2 regions of the Pseudoalteromonas sp. 20-92 genome follow, and region 2 is predicted to be linked to the other one. Evidence: riboswitches for the same ligand, from Rfam matches in the RefSeq annotation. Region 2 holds a riboswitch; the other holds the start of a gene.
What was found. Region 2 has a riboswitch for lysine ahead of lysC (lysine-sensitive aspartokinase 3). Riboswitches for the same ligand answer to the same signal wherever they lie in the genome.
Positions count from the first base shown of each region.

Region 1: another riboswitch for lysine. It lies ahead of dapA (4-hydroxy-tetrahydrodipicolinate synthase); the one in region 2 lies ahead of lysC (lysine-sensitive aspartokinase 3).

Region 1 covers NZ_JANJGQ010000007.1:61,581-67,790, forward strand. Annotated here, with positions in the region: gene NRL14_RS09020 (succinylglutamate desuccinylase/aspartoacylase family protein) at 1-483, opposite strand, end outside; gene NRL14_RS09025 (PLP-dependent decarboxylase) at 489-1,694, opposite strand; gene NRL14_RS09030 (2,3,4,5-tetrahydropyridine-2,6-dicarboxylate N-succinyltransferase) at 1,694-2,434, opposite strand; gene dapA (4-hydroxy-tetrahydrodipicolinate synthase) at 2,450-3,334, opposite strand; lysine riboswitch at 3,525-3,725, opposite strand; gene NRL14_RS09040 (DNA-3-methyladenine glycosylase I) at 3,918-4,616, shown strand; gene NRL14_RS09045 (YdiU family protein) at 4,625-6,034, shown strand.
Region 2 covers NZ_JANJGQ010000026.1:7,661-13,870, reverse strand. Annotated here, with positions in the region: gene NRL14_RS17670 (sodium-dependent transporter) at 1-474, opposite strand, end outside; gene NRL14_RS17665 (4'-phosphopantetheinyl transferase superfamily protein) at 616-1,374, shown strand; gene lysC (lysine-sensitive aspartokinase 3) at 1,421-2,824, opposite strand; lysine riboswitch at 2,900-3,072, opposite strand; gene nhaD (sodium:proton antiporter NhaD) at 3,174-4,421, opposite strand; gene NRL14_RS17650 (hypothetical protein) at 4,644-5,915, shown strand; gene NRL14_RS17645 (hypothetical protein) at 5,919-6,210, shown strand, end outside.

The sequences.
Region 1 (6,210 bases), on a different contig from region 2:
GTTAAGCGCAATGCGTTTACCCGTATTAAGTAAATAAGCAGGGCCGTTAAGTTTGCTGTCTACTTCGTCAATAAGCGCCTGTTTGAAGTTACTTTTTAATGTAGCGTTGTCATACTGAGTATGATTTTGCGCAAACTGTGTCACTAAATTTTTATTGTAATGATACATGCGATTCCAATTAGTGCCCGTAATCGGATCGAACCTGCCAAGGGTAAACTCGCCAGATTTTTGATTACAACCAATCGGATTTGCATAAGGTACAAGGGTAATATCGCCATTAAGATTAAGGTGTTTTAATTGCTCAAGCAGCTGAAAAATAACTGCGTTACCTTGCACTTCAGCGCCATGCATATTGGCCTGAATGTAAACACTAGGCCCTGTACCATCGCCTTTTAAACGATACACAGGAATTGTAAGCGGTAAGCCGTTTGCAACTTCCCCTACTACAATGTTCTCTTGGCTGATGTGTGTTGTATTACTCATGCTTATTACCTTAAATAGTGGCTGGCATTTTCGGCTTGGCGAACGCAGGTAAGTGTACCGTTTTGCAATGTGTACTCGCCAGCTAGCTCATGGCATAAAAAATACGGCATACTTTCGGTAAAGCCGTAAGCACCGCATTGGCTAAACACTAGCCAGTCGTGCTCATTTAAATCGCTTGGCAGGTTATGCTCACCTAGACAATCAAGCGCTGTACAAAGCGGGCCGTATAAAGTGACCGCTTGAGTTTTAGCACTGGATTCACGCAGTAACGCAGCAGGAAAATCTTGACTGGTAACAGCAGGGCGTAATAAGTGGTTTATACCGCCGCTTAAAATTACTTGTTCTTGATTATAGTTTTGTTTGCGCTCTACTACTGGGTTTGCGTAATGACCGCATTCGCCCACGGCATAGCGACCAAGTTCCATCCATAATTCTTCTACACCCGCATCATTTTTAATTTTAGCGAGCGCAGCAATTAAGTCATCCCAATCAAGCGTTGCTTCATTTTGTGTATAAGGAATTCCTAAGCCGCCGCCTAAATCGAGAATTTTAAGGCTAATATTTAAATCGCTGGCAAGTTGACTAAGTGGTGCAATCATTTGTGACCACAATTCGCTTAGCTTTTGCGTGCTAAGCATGTTGCCCCACTGAAAAATATGTAAGCCGTCAAACTTAAGTGCAGGGTAGTCGGTTACATTGAGTGCTTGCCACTCATCACAACCTAAACCAAACGGCGTAAGGCTGTCGCCGCCCAGTGGGTTTTTTTCACCCTCAGGCCAGCGTAATTGCACTCGCAGTAATACTTGTAACTGCGTATTTTGTAGTTGCGCTTGTTGGTTTAACCAACGTACTTGATTGAGGCTTTCGGCTACGAATATACGTACTCCGCGCTCAATAAAGTGTTTAATTTGTTTAGGGCTTTTTGCAGGCCCTGTGTTGAGCACGCGCTGTGAGCTAATACCTTGTGCTAGCACTTGCTCAAGCTCACCTTTACTTGCTACGTCAAAATTAAAGCCAGCGCTGTCTAAGCTTTGAATAATTTTAGACAGTGGATTTGCTTTTACCGCGTACCACAGTTTTACATCGGTTTGCGCAACTAAACGTGCAAGATGCGCGTTTAGTTGATCTAGGTCGTAAACAAAAAAAGGTGTATCAAGTTGTTGTGTAATTGTATTTACAGCGGTTTTGATAGGCGTGCTCAAAAAGCTCATTATCGTAAAACCTCTTCAAGTAATAATGATGCATCGCTTTTTTCGTCGCGGTATTTAACTATTAACGCACACGACATGCTTAGGCCTTGCTCGCGCGCCCACTCGTTTGACGCAGGGCGAGAGCCTGGTATTACAATCGCGTACTCTGGGATTGGCTCGCCTTTATCTAGTTGGCGCTCGTTTACGCAGTCGTATACCGGAATAGTCGCCGATAAACGCACGCCTGGGGCAAGTACTGCGCCTTTTTTAATGACTACGCCTTCAACAATAATGCAGCCCGCACCAATAAAGGCGTCGTCTTCTACAACTACTGGGCTTGCACCAATTGGCTCAAGTACACCACCAAGCTGTACTGCAGCACTTAAATGTACGTTTTTACCTACTTGTGCACACGAGCCAACTAATGCGTGGCTATCTACCATTGTGCCTTCGTCGATATATGCGCCAATGTTTACATACGCTGGTGGCATAATAATCGTGCCTTTAGCAACATAAGCACCACGGCGAACACTGGAGCCACCCGGCACCATACGTACGCCATCATCAGTACTAAATTCTTGTGGAGCTAAGTTATGTTTATCAACAAAACCACCTGCAAACTCAGTATTAGTGCCATTTTTAAAGGCATCCAAAATGCCTTGTTTTACTTCTACGTTAGCTTGCCATTGGCCGCTTTCGTTTTGTGATGCTGCGCGTACTGCGCCCGATTCTAAATTATTTAATAGTTCTAACCAGCTCATTATAAAAACCTGTATTTAATGCCAAGATAAAATGGTGTTGTTTGCAGTTGTGATGCAATCGGTTTGAGTTAACTCAAGGTGTGTTAAAGGTGGACGAAGTTGCGGGCTGCTTAAGCGACCTTGCAAATGCATCAATACCTTTACGGGAATAGGGTTTGCGACAGCAAATAGGCTATTAATAGCGTTTGACCACTGGGCAAATAAATTAGGGTGTTGACCACTTAAGCTGCGCTTAACAAACTCATGAGTTTGTGCGGGCCATGCGTTTGCAGCTACCGACACTAACCCTTTTGCACCTGCTTGTGCAAAATATGGCATTAGCGCATCGTCGCCACTAAAAATAGCTAAATTAGGTGCTGCATGGCGGTAAGCTTCAAACTGAGCAATGCTGCCGCTCGCTTCTTTTAACGCCCATAAATTTTTATTGTTTTGTAAGTTTTGAATTGTTGCCGTTGGGATGCTAATAGCACTTCGACCGGGTACGTTATAAAGCATACACGGGTGAGCGCTTGCATTAAGTAGGCTTTCAAACCAATGGGTTTGACCTATAGCACCGGGTTTTGCATAAAGCGGCGAGCCAAGTAAAAAGCTATGAATAGGTAGTTTATTACAGTAGTTAACCCACTCAATTTGTTGCTTTAAATTACTACCGCCAACAGCTACCATTAATGGCACTGCTGGTTTTAGCTGGCATACGTGTTCAACAATGGCTTGTTGCTCTTTTTGCGTTAGCGCCAAGCCTTCGCCCGTACTGCCAAGTAGCAAAATGCCATTATGCGCCGCTTCTTGATCCCTAACCAGCTTAGTTAACGTGTTGTAGTCAACATCGCCGTGTTGATCAAATGGCGTTACGAGCGCGGTCCACAATGAGTAGTCGTTTAAATTGAAGTTGTTGATCATCTCTCACGAACTTATAATTTGTACCAATTTTATTAAAAACGTGATCATTTTATCGATAACTAATTTAATGCAATTGGTATTATTCGAAGAGTTAAAAAGCTTTATGGAAGGAGCCGCATTAACGTCGTTCGAACTAATAATTCGAAGAGCGAATGGGCTTAAAATAATAGGGCGCACGGCCTTAATATTTAAGACCAGAAGCTCTCCACCAAACTAATAAGCTGCTTGTTATAAGCAGCTATTGGTGACAGTCGCTAGGGTTCAACCTAGTCGCCCGAAATAAACACCTCGCAAAAGTGATTACTTCTCGGCGTTAATTCCCCTCACGTATGCTCACTGGAGTTTGCGCTCCTAACATACGCTACCTGAATAACGCACCTCTTCTAGCCCTTTGCACCTGTTTGTAGAGTAAAAAATTACAAACCTGCGCAATTTAAATAGGGTAATTGCAGCGATTAAAGCATTTTAGCCGTCTGGGTGTCAAGCGACTAAATGCATATTCATTCATCCATAATGGGAGTGGTTACGTATTGGGTGCTTTTCTCGTACACTAGCAATATAAGTAGTGAGGTATTTAATTAGTATGGAAAAATTTAGCGATATTTATAAGCGAGCGGTAGAGCGAAAAGGCTCCGAAAAAATGCTGAAGTTATTACTTGCAAAACCGTTATCTAAAAAACAACTAAGCACGTTAAGTGACGACGATTGGCTTGAAGAATTTACTCGAAAAGTATTTCAAAGCGGTTTTTATTGGTCAGTCATTAATAATAAGTGGCCGGGCTTTAGAGAGGTTTTTTGGGATTTTAGCGTTGATAAGTTATTAATGATGCCACCCGATATGCTGGAACAAAAAGCTACGGATGAGCGTATTGTTCGTAACTATAAAAAAGTAAAAACAATTACCGAAAATGCTTACATGATCCACGAGATAGCAGGGGAACATGGCAGTTTCAGCCAGTTTATCGCTAATTGGCCAACAGACGATATTATTGGTTTATGGGCGTATTTGAAAAAGCATGGTTCGCGTTTAGGCGGAAATACTGGCCCTTATGCATTGCGAGCACTTGGTAAAGATACTTTTTTATTATCACGCGATGTAGAGAATTATTTGCGTGCGCATAAAATTATAGACGGCGGCTTACAAACTAAAAAGTCACTGAATGCAGCCCAGGCCTTTTTTAATGAAATGCAAAAGCAAAGTGGCTTAAGTATGCAAGAGTTGAGCTTAATTGTTGCTTATGGCGTAGGTGACAACCGTGTTGGTATAAGTCAGCAACAATAGGAATTACCATGAAATTAGTGCCAAGATACACAGACATTGCGGAAAACTTCGCGATTGAAGATTTCCCTGCAAGTGTCGCCTCTCCTCAGTTATTGCTGTGGAACGAGAGCTTAGCAAAAGAGTTTAATATTAACGTTGCGGCTGATTTGCGTGCCAGCACTTTTAGCGGTAACGAAAAACAAGCAATTCCTGCAGTAGCACTTGGTTACTCTGGGCACCAATTTGGACATTTTTCACCACGTTTAGGCGATGGGCGAGCGCATTTACTGGGCGCTATTAATGATGATAAAAACCAGTTGTGGGATATTCAATTAAAAGGCTCTGGTGCTACTCCTTACTCAAGAGGAGGGGATGGGCGTTGTGCACTTGGTCCTGCTATTCGTGAATACGTAATGAGCGAGGCAATGCATGCGCTGGGAGTTAAAACCACACGCTGCTTAGCGGTTGTTGGCAGTGGCGAAACGGTTTACCGTAATCCGCCACAAGCAGGGGCTATCGTTACTCGCGTAGCAACGAGCCATATTCGTGTTGGTTCATTTCAATATTTAGCGACGCAAGGCGATGTTGAAGGGCTTAAAAATTTAGCCGATTTAGCTATAGAGCGACACTACCCAGAAATAACCGATACAGGTTCGCAGCGATATTTAGCATTTTTAGGCGCTGTGATTAAAAACCAAGTTAAGCTAATTGTGAGCTGGATGCGTGTTGGTTTTATTCACGGAGTAATGAATACAGATAATACGCTAGTAAGCGGAGAAACCATTGATTACGGCCCATGTGCCATGATGAACAGTTTTGATTTTGATACTGTATTTAGTTCTATTGATAAACAAGGCCGCTATGCATTTGGTAACCAGCCGAATATGGCTAACTGGAACTGTGCCCGTTTAGCTGAAAGTCTGATACCACTAATTCATGACGATGATGAGCAAGCTGTTTCGCTAATGACGCCACATATAAATAGCTTTGCTGAACAGTTTAATATTGAATTTACGGCTATGTGGGCAAAAAAGTTGGGCTTAGTCGGTATTGATGAAAACGATACAAAATTAGTTGCAGAATTGTTAACATTATTAAAATTTCATGAACTCGATTACACCAATACCTTTGATGCATTAACCGAGTCGTTAAAACAGGAAGCGCTTATTCCTGAAGCATTAGCGCAATGGGCATATAAATGGCAAAGCCGGGTTGATGGAAATAGTTATACAGTAATGCGAAAAGCGAACCCTCGAGTAATACCACGCAATCACATCATTGAATCAATTATTACTGACTACAGCGAAATGGGGTCAAGTGCGCTATTAAGTGATTTTTTAAAAGTACTGAGCAATCCTTATAATGAAGTGAATAAGCTTGTCGATTTTCAGACGCCTCCTAAAAGTGATCATGGGTATCGTACTTTTTGCGGTACTTAACTATTAATTTTAGATGTAAGTTTATGATTATAAATATTCATTTTTCATTTTTAGAAGTGTTCATTGATTGAGCAAAATAAATTCTAGTGTTATCATCCATTTTATAAGGATAAGTAAGTTTTGCTGTGTATAAAAGTGCATTTAACTGAATTGTTCCTGTTTTTGTCGCAGGCTAT
Region 2 (6,210 bases):
AATAATACTGGCTGTTAAAATAAGCATAAGCGGCGTAAATACAAAATTACGCAGCACTGAGTCACTATGTAAAAACTCGCTTGCGCCTGTGAAACCTAAAAAGGTTGTTATGGGTTCAATAGCGTATGAGAGCATCCACCCAGCTACTATTGAGTAAAAACTTAGCATAACAACTGCGCCCGCAAGGCCTATATAACCTGCCGCAGCACCAACCTTACGGTTAGTGTTTTGCCATGCATCGCCCAATGCTTTTACAGGATTAGCTTGTGCTTTGTGACCTAAATAAAGTTCGGTATACAGCGCAGGAAGCGCAAGTAAAAATATAACAATAAAGTAAACCAGTAAAAATGCACCGCCGCCATGGTTGGCCGCTTGCGTAGGAAAACCCCAAATATTACCTAAACCCACTGCTGCGCCAGCAGCGGCTAAAACAAAACCAAGTCGGCTTTGAAACCCATCACGCACTTGTGCCATACATCTACAAATCTGTTATTATTTTGATTATTGTGAATTAAACCATATTTCATGCCAGCTGAGTAATAAAATTGTACCCAGCCTTTATTAGTGGCGTTAACCGCTCACAATATCAGCGACTTCTTTTGCTTTAGGGCTTTTATGACTGAACACTATTTTAAAAACGCCTTGAGTATTACTTCAACTCAATTGGCAAATTTGTCTTTACCGAGTAACAGTATTTTATTATTTAATGCTAAAACACTTGAGCTTAGTGACTTTAATTTACCCGATTGCTTAAGCCCATTTGAGTTAACTATTATAAACCGCCGTAAAAGCCCGCCAGCTAAGCAAGAGTATTTAGCGACGCGGTTATTGTTAAAACACCTTATTAAAGTAGCGCAGCCGCAACATGCGCACGTAGCCCTTAATAAAATGAGTACCGAATTTGACGAAGCAAGCTCAAAGCTGCAAATACATGTGAGTGGTGATGTTATTAATACCTGTATTTCGCACTCGCATGGTTTAGTTGGGGTCGCGCTAAATCTTGATAAAAGTGAGTTTGGTTTTGATATTGAAAAAATAAGCCTAAAACGTCCGTTTGAAAAGCTTGCTAAGCATTTTTATCATAATGATGAAATTACACTTATCACCGAGCCTACTAATACCCAAGCCCAAGCAGATACGTTTTTTAGAATTTGGACATTAAAAGAGTCACTTGCTAAAGCCACCAGCCGCCCTATTGCAAAATTACTTAGCCCCAATGTGTTTGACGAATTACATAGTGCAAAGCTGAGTGCTTGCAGTAATCGCGTTACTGTAGCTGATAGCAGTGACAGCAATGTTTGTTTTGATGTGAGTGTGGTGCATAAAAAAAGCATCGACTGGCGATGCTTTTTATTAAATGACTTTATTAATTAATTTTGTTAGGTAACTTTACTAGTTGATTTTCCTGAATAACGATTACTTACGCAGCAAAATCATTTTCTAATAAACGGCTATGGATAGACTGTACTACGTTATCTGACTCAGTTTGCTCTACTAAAAAGCACAGGTTGTGCTTACTAGCACCATGACAAATTAATCGAATGTTAAAGTCTTTTAGTACACTCATTAAGTTCATTTCGTGTTGGCGTAATTGAATCTCAGAGCCAATAAGTGCCACCAATGTTAGGTTGTTTTCTACCGAAACATGGCAAAACTCTGCAAGCTTATCTAGGCATTCTTGATCAAGCTCTGGACGCGACGCGTTTTGCGCATTATCAAGCGTTATAGCTACACTGATTTCTGATGTGGTTACCAAATCGACCGATATATTGTATTCACTTAATAGTGTAAATACGCGTGCTAAAAAGCCGCTTGCTAGTAGCATTTCTGGGCTTTTGAGCGTAAGCAATATTTGGTTTTTACGTTGCGTTACTGCGCGTATACCTGGTTGCTGCGATTTTTCGCGCTCAATCCATGTACCGCCACGCTCTGGCTCTCGGCTAGAACCAACAAACACGTTAATGTGGCTACGGCTTGCTGGTAAAATAGTTGCTGGGTGCAATACTTTTGCGCCAAAGGTTGCCATTTCAGCGGCTTCGTCAAAACTTAAGCGTGCAATAGGCGTCGCTTTTGCGCACAAACGCGGGTCGGTGCTAAAAATGCCCACTACGTCGGTCCAAATATGCACGCTTTTAGCGTTGATTGCTTCAGCTAATAATGCAGCACTGTAGTCAGAACCACCACGTCCAAGCGTTGTTGTTTGACCGTATTCGTCACTGCCAATAAAGCCCTGAGTCACAATTACTTGAGCGTCTAATAACGGGATTAAATGTTCTTTAGCAGCTTGCGCTGTGGCTGCAACATTAGGCGTTGCTTTACCAAATTGGCTGTCGGTTTTAAGCACCTTGCGCACATCAAAGCGATCGGCGTTTAAACCTTGTAAACGCAGCACCTGAGCAAACAAATACGACGATAAACGCTCGCCAAAGCTAAGTAGCTCGTCGTGTTGCTGATCGGTTATTAGTGGCTCTTGAGCCAATGTTTGAAATGCTTTTAAGGTTTCGTTAAAGCCAACCGCTAAATCGGCATCTAGCGATAATTCATCTAAAATAGTGTGTTGAATAGCAAGCACGCCATTTATGTGTTCTTGGCGCTCACTAGGAGTAATGCTTGATTTACACAGTGCAACTAAGTGATTAGTTACGCCGGCACTGGCGCTCACGGCAACAATACGTACGCTTTTATCTGCAACAATAATTTCACTACAGCGACTCATCGCTTCAAAATTTGCAACACTGGTTCCGCCAAATTTGGCAACGATGTAATCTGATTTTGCGCTTAACTCTGTTTGAGGCACTGTTTGTGGCACTGATTGGGTAGTCATTTAGTCTCCTTTCGCGATATCCAAATCGCAATAAAACAAGAAGAACTTGGCAAAGGAATGCTTGAAGATAAGTCCACTGCCAGAAGCTCTCCACCTATATTGGTGACAGTTTTGAGGATTCAGCCCCATAAACCGAAAAACAATGACGACGTACCATTATTTTCCTCGGCGAGTACTTCCCTCCTTAATGATCATCGGCTTTCGTCGCCTAACATTAAGTACCTAAGTATCGCACCTCTTCTGAATGCTTTATTAACCAGTGGCTAATAAAACAAAACCCCACTAAGTAGCGGGGCTTTGAAAGTTATCGTTTAGACGTCTAGCTGTCAAGCATTTAATAATTTATGAGTTAAATAAAACTGCCCATGTAATACGAGCCCGCATATCCAACCGTGTAACAAATTAATAAATGCAGCGATAAACGCAAGTAGCTCATAAAGGTAAGCGCTTTAACTTTACTCATGGCAATAATGCCCGCAGCCGAACCAATAATAAGCATTGAACCACCCACGCCCGTTGCATACGTAAACGACAACCAGTGTTGTTGGCTCATTACTATATCGGCTTTTAATAATGCAGCGGTAAGCGGTACGTTATCGACCCCTGCTGATAATATCCCCATTAAGTAGTTTGCGTATTCTGGCGCCATTACCGTGTATAGGTCGGTAAATTTACTCAACATACCAATTTCTTTAAGTGCGCCTACAAGTAAAAGTACACCTACAAAAAACAATAATGTGTCGTATTCTATATCGCGAACAAAATCGATTATGTCTTTGTTAATGTCTTTTTTGCGCATTAAAAATTGCGCTACTAAAAACATCACTGATAAGCCAAACAAAAAGGTTAATAGAGGCGGTACGCTGTAAATTACACTCAGCGTAAGTGTGCTCACTACGGTAGATAAAAATATAACAGCAATGGTAATGTCGGTTTTTTCGATGCGGGTTTTACCTGCACCAGCAAACTCAACACGCCCTTTCATACCGATAGACAGTAACGCGGCTAGCAGCATAACGCTTGCAAGTGCTGGCGCTATAAGTAGTAATAAATGAGCAATGGTTACTTTACCATCTAAAAATATCATCAGTGTGGTTACATCACCTGTTATTAGCGATACCCCACCTGAGTTAACCCCAAACACAATAAGCGTGGCGTATTTAATAAGCTTTTTAGGTTCAAGTTTTAATGACATAACAACCGCGAGCGATATAAGCGTAGCCGTTACGTTGTCTGAAATCGACGAAAACAAAAATGCAAAACCACCCACCAAAAACATGAGCTTTTTTTCGCTAATACTTTTTGGCATAACACGGTGCACAATGTTTTCTATAAACCCCTTTGAATTTAAATACGCTACAAAGGTCATTGCAGCCATTAAAAATAGCCATAATGAGGCAATTTCTAAAATATTTTCATTTAAAAGATGTTGAATCGTATCGGGGCTTTGCCCGTGTAGAGGGTATATAAAAAGAAGAATCCAGCAAAGCGTACCAAAAAAAAGCGTGGTTTTAGCTTTATTTACGTGGATTATATCTTCTATAACGATCAGTAAAAATGCAATCGCTATCAGGGTTAGAATAATCGAGGAAACCATGGTAGTTAAACAACCTTTGATATAGTTTTAAAGAACACACAAATAACATTCCATTTCATGTGCCTATTTTCGGCGCGAATTTTAGCACTGCCTCTATGCAAAAACTATTATTAAATGGTCTTAAAAACGAATACTATATACAGACAAGGTTAATTAAAAATACGTAATAATGAGTCTTCTAAAAGAACTCAATAATAAAATACTAGGATGTTGTAACCCCTTATGATCCCAGCTAAAAAGCTACTAAACACCATAACCGAACATTGGGGTGTATTAGCGCTATTATTTAAACGTTTTAAAATGGCTGACTTTAGCCTAAAAGACGTACAAAACGCGATTAAGCAAAAGCAGCCTACATGGTCGAACGAACGCATTTATAAAGAAACAAATCGTTTATTAAACCAAGATATTTTAATTCCGCTGGCTAAATCCTCTCAGCTTGAAATAAATCGTGCTATTGCTGATTTTGCTACTTTTTTACTCCAAGAAGAGCATTTAGGTTTAGCGCAAGAAATTAGCGTATTAGTCGACGACCTAGCACGTTTAGGTAACCGCCTAGATAACGCTGGCGAAATAGAAGACTTTGACGACTTACGCCGCTACAGCCGTATTATGGATGATCGGGTGCGTAAAATAATGAAGCTCTATACGCACAACGAAAACGCTATTTTAAATATTGTTGAACAAGCCAAATCAAATAATGCAGTGCAATCGCTGCAAAAGCGTTATAAAGCGGTAATAGAAGCCTTTGACGAATACATAGAGCCAATGCTTGAAATGGTTGATATTCGTGGTGAGTTTCATGCATGTTTTACTCTCATTGAAGAGCAAATAAGTAAGCAAATACTGCACATTGAGCGCTCAGGTAAAGCGTATAACGACAAACGTATGCTGGAGCAATTACGTACCCGTATACTCGAAATGCATTTAATGGGCCGAGAAAGCTTACGTAAAAGTGCCGATATGCTTATGCCACTACGTGAGGAGCTACGCCGTAATAACTTAATTACTCGCCAAGCAGCCAAAGTACTTGGGCTTGTACGTAAAAATGGTGTAGACAATATGCTAAGTGCTGTGCAACCACATCTTGTAAGCGACGCGCAGCGATATTCGCTTGGTCAGCAACGCCATATCGTGGCTTACATGGCAAGCTTGGTTGAATTTGAACACGAAGAATACCAATTGCCTGACCAGCAAGACGTGCCTGCATTTGTTACGCCTAATATTCCTGACTACAACGATGTTAAAACCAGCTTTGCTAAGCGCTTTAATAAAAAACGCAAAAAGCCGCAGCCCTTGCTGCAATTTTTAGACGAAAGCTATCCAGATCTCGATGCCGATGAAATGCTATTTTTGTATCAAAAATTAGTCAGCGACAGCGATATTAAAATAATTCAAAGCGATGAAAAAGCCCGCGTAAAAATTGCCGGTCAGCACTTTTCTTTATATCCATTTAATTCAGAGCCTCAGCCAGATCCAAAGGCAGGTAAATAAACCATGACACACATAAACTTAGACGAGCTAACTCATCTACAAGCCATTAATAAAAAATTAGTAGCGGGTTATCACATTTGCGAGCAAGACAACGTAATGTGGCAAGAGCTTGACCAGCACATAGAAGACTACACCGCCCTATTTACCGCCCTAGGTAACGATTTAAAACACGACAGCCGTGGCTTTTATTATTTTGGTAGCGACGAAAGCACGCCAAATATGGGCAAAATATCTCGCGCTATCGCGCTCACCATTTACATTTTAATTGAGCACTACGCCAATACGGGTAAAGACC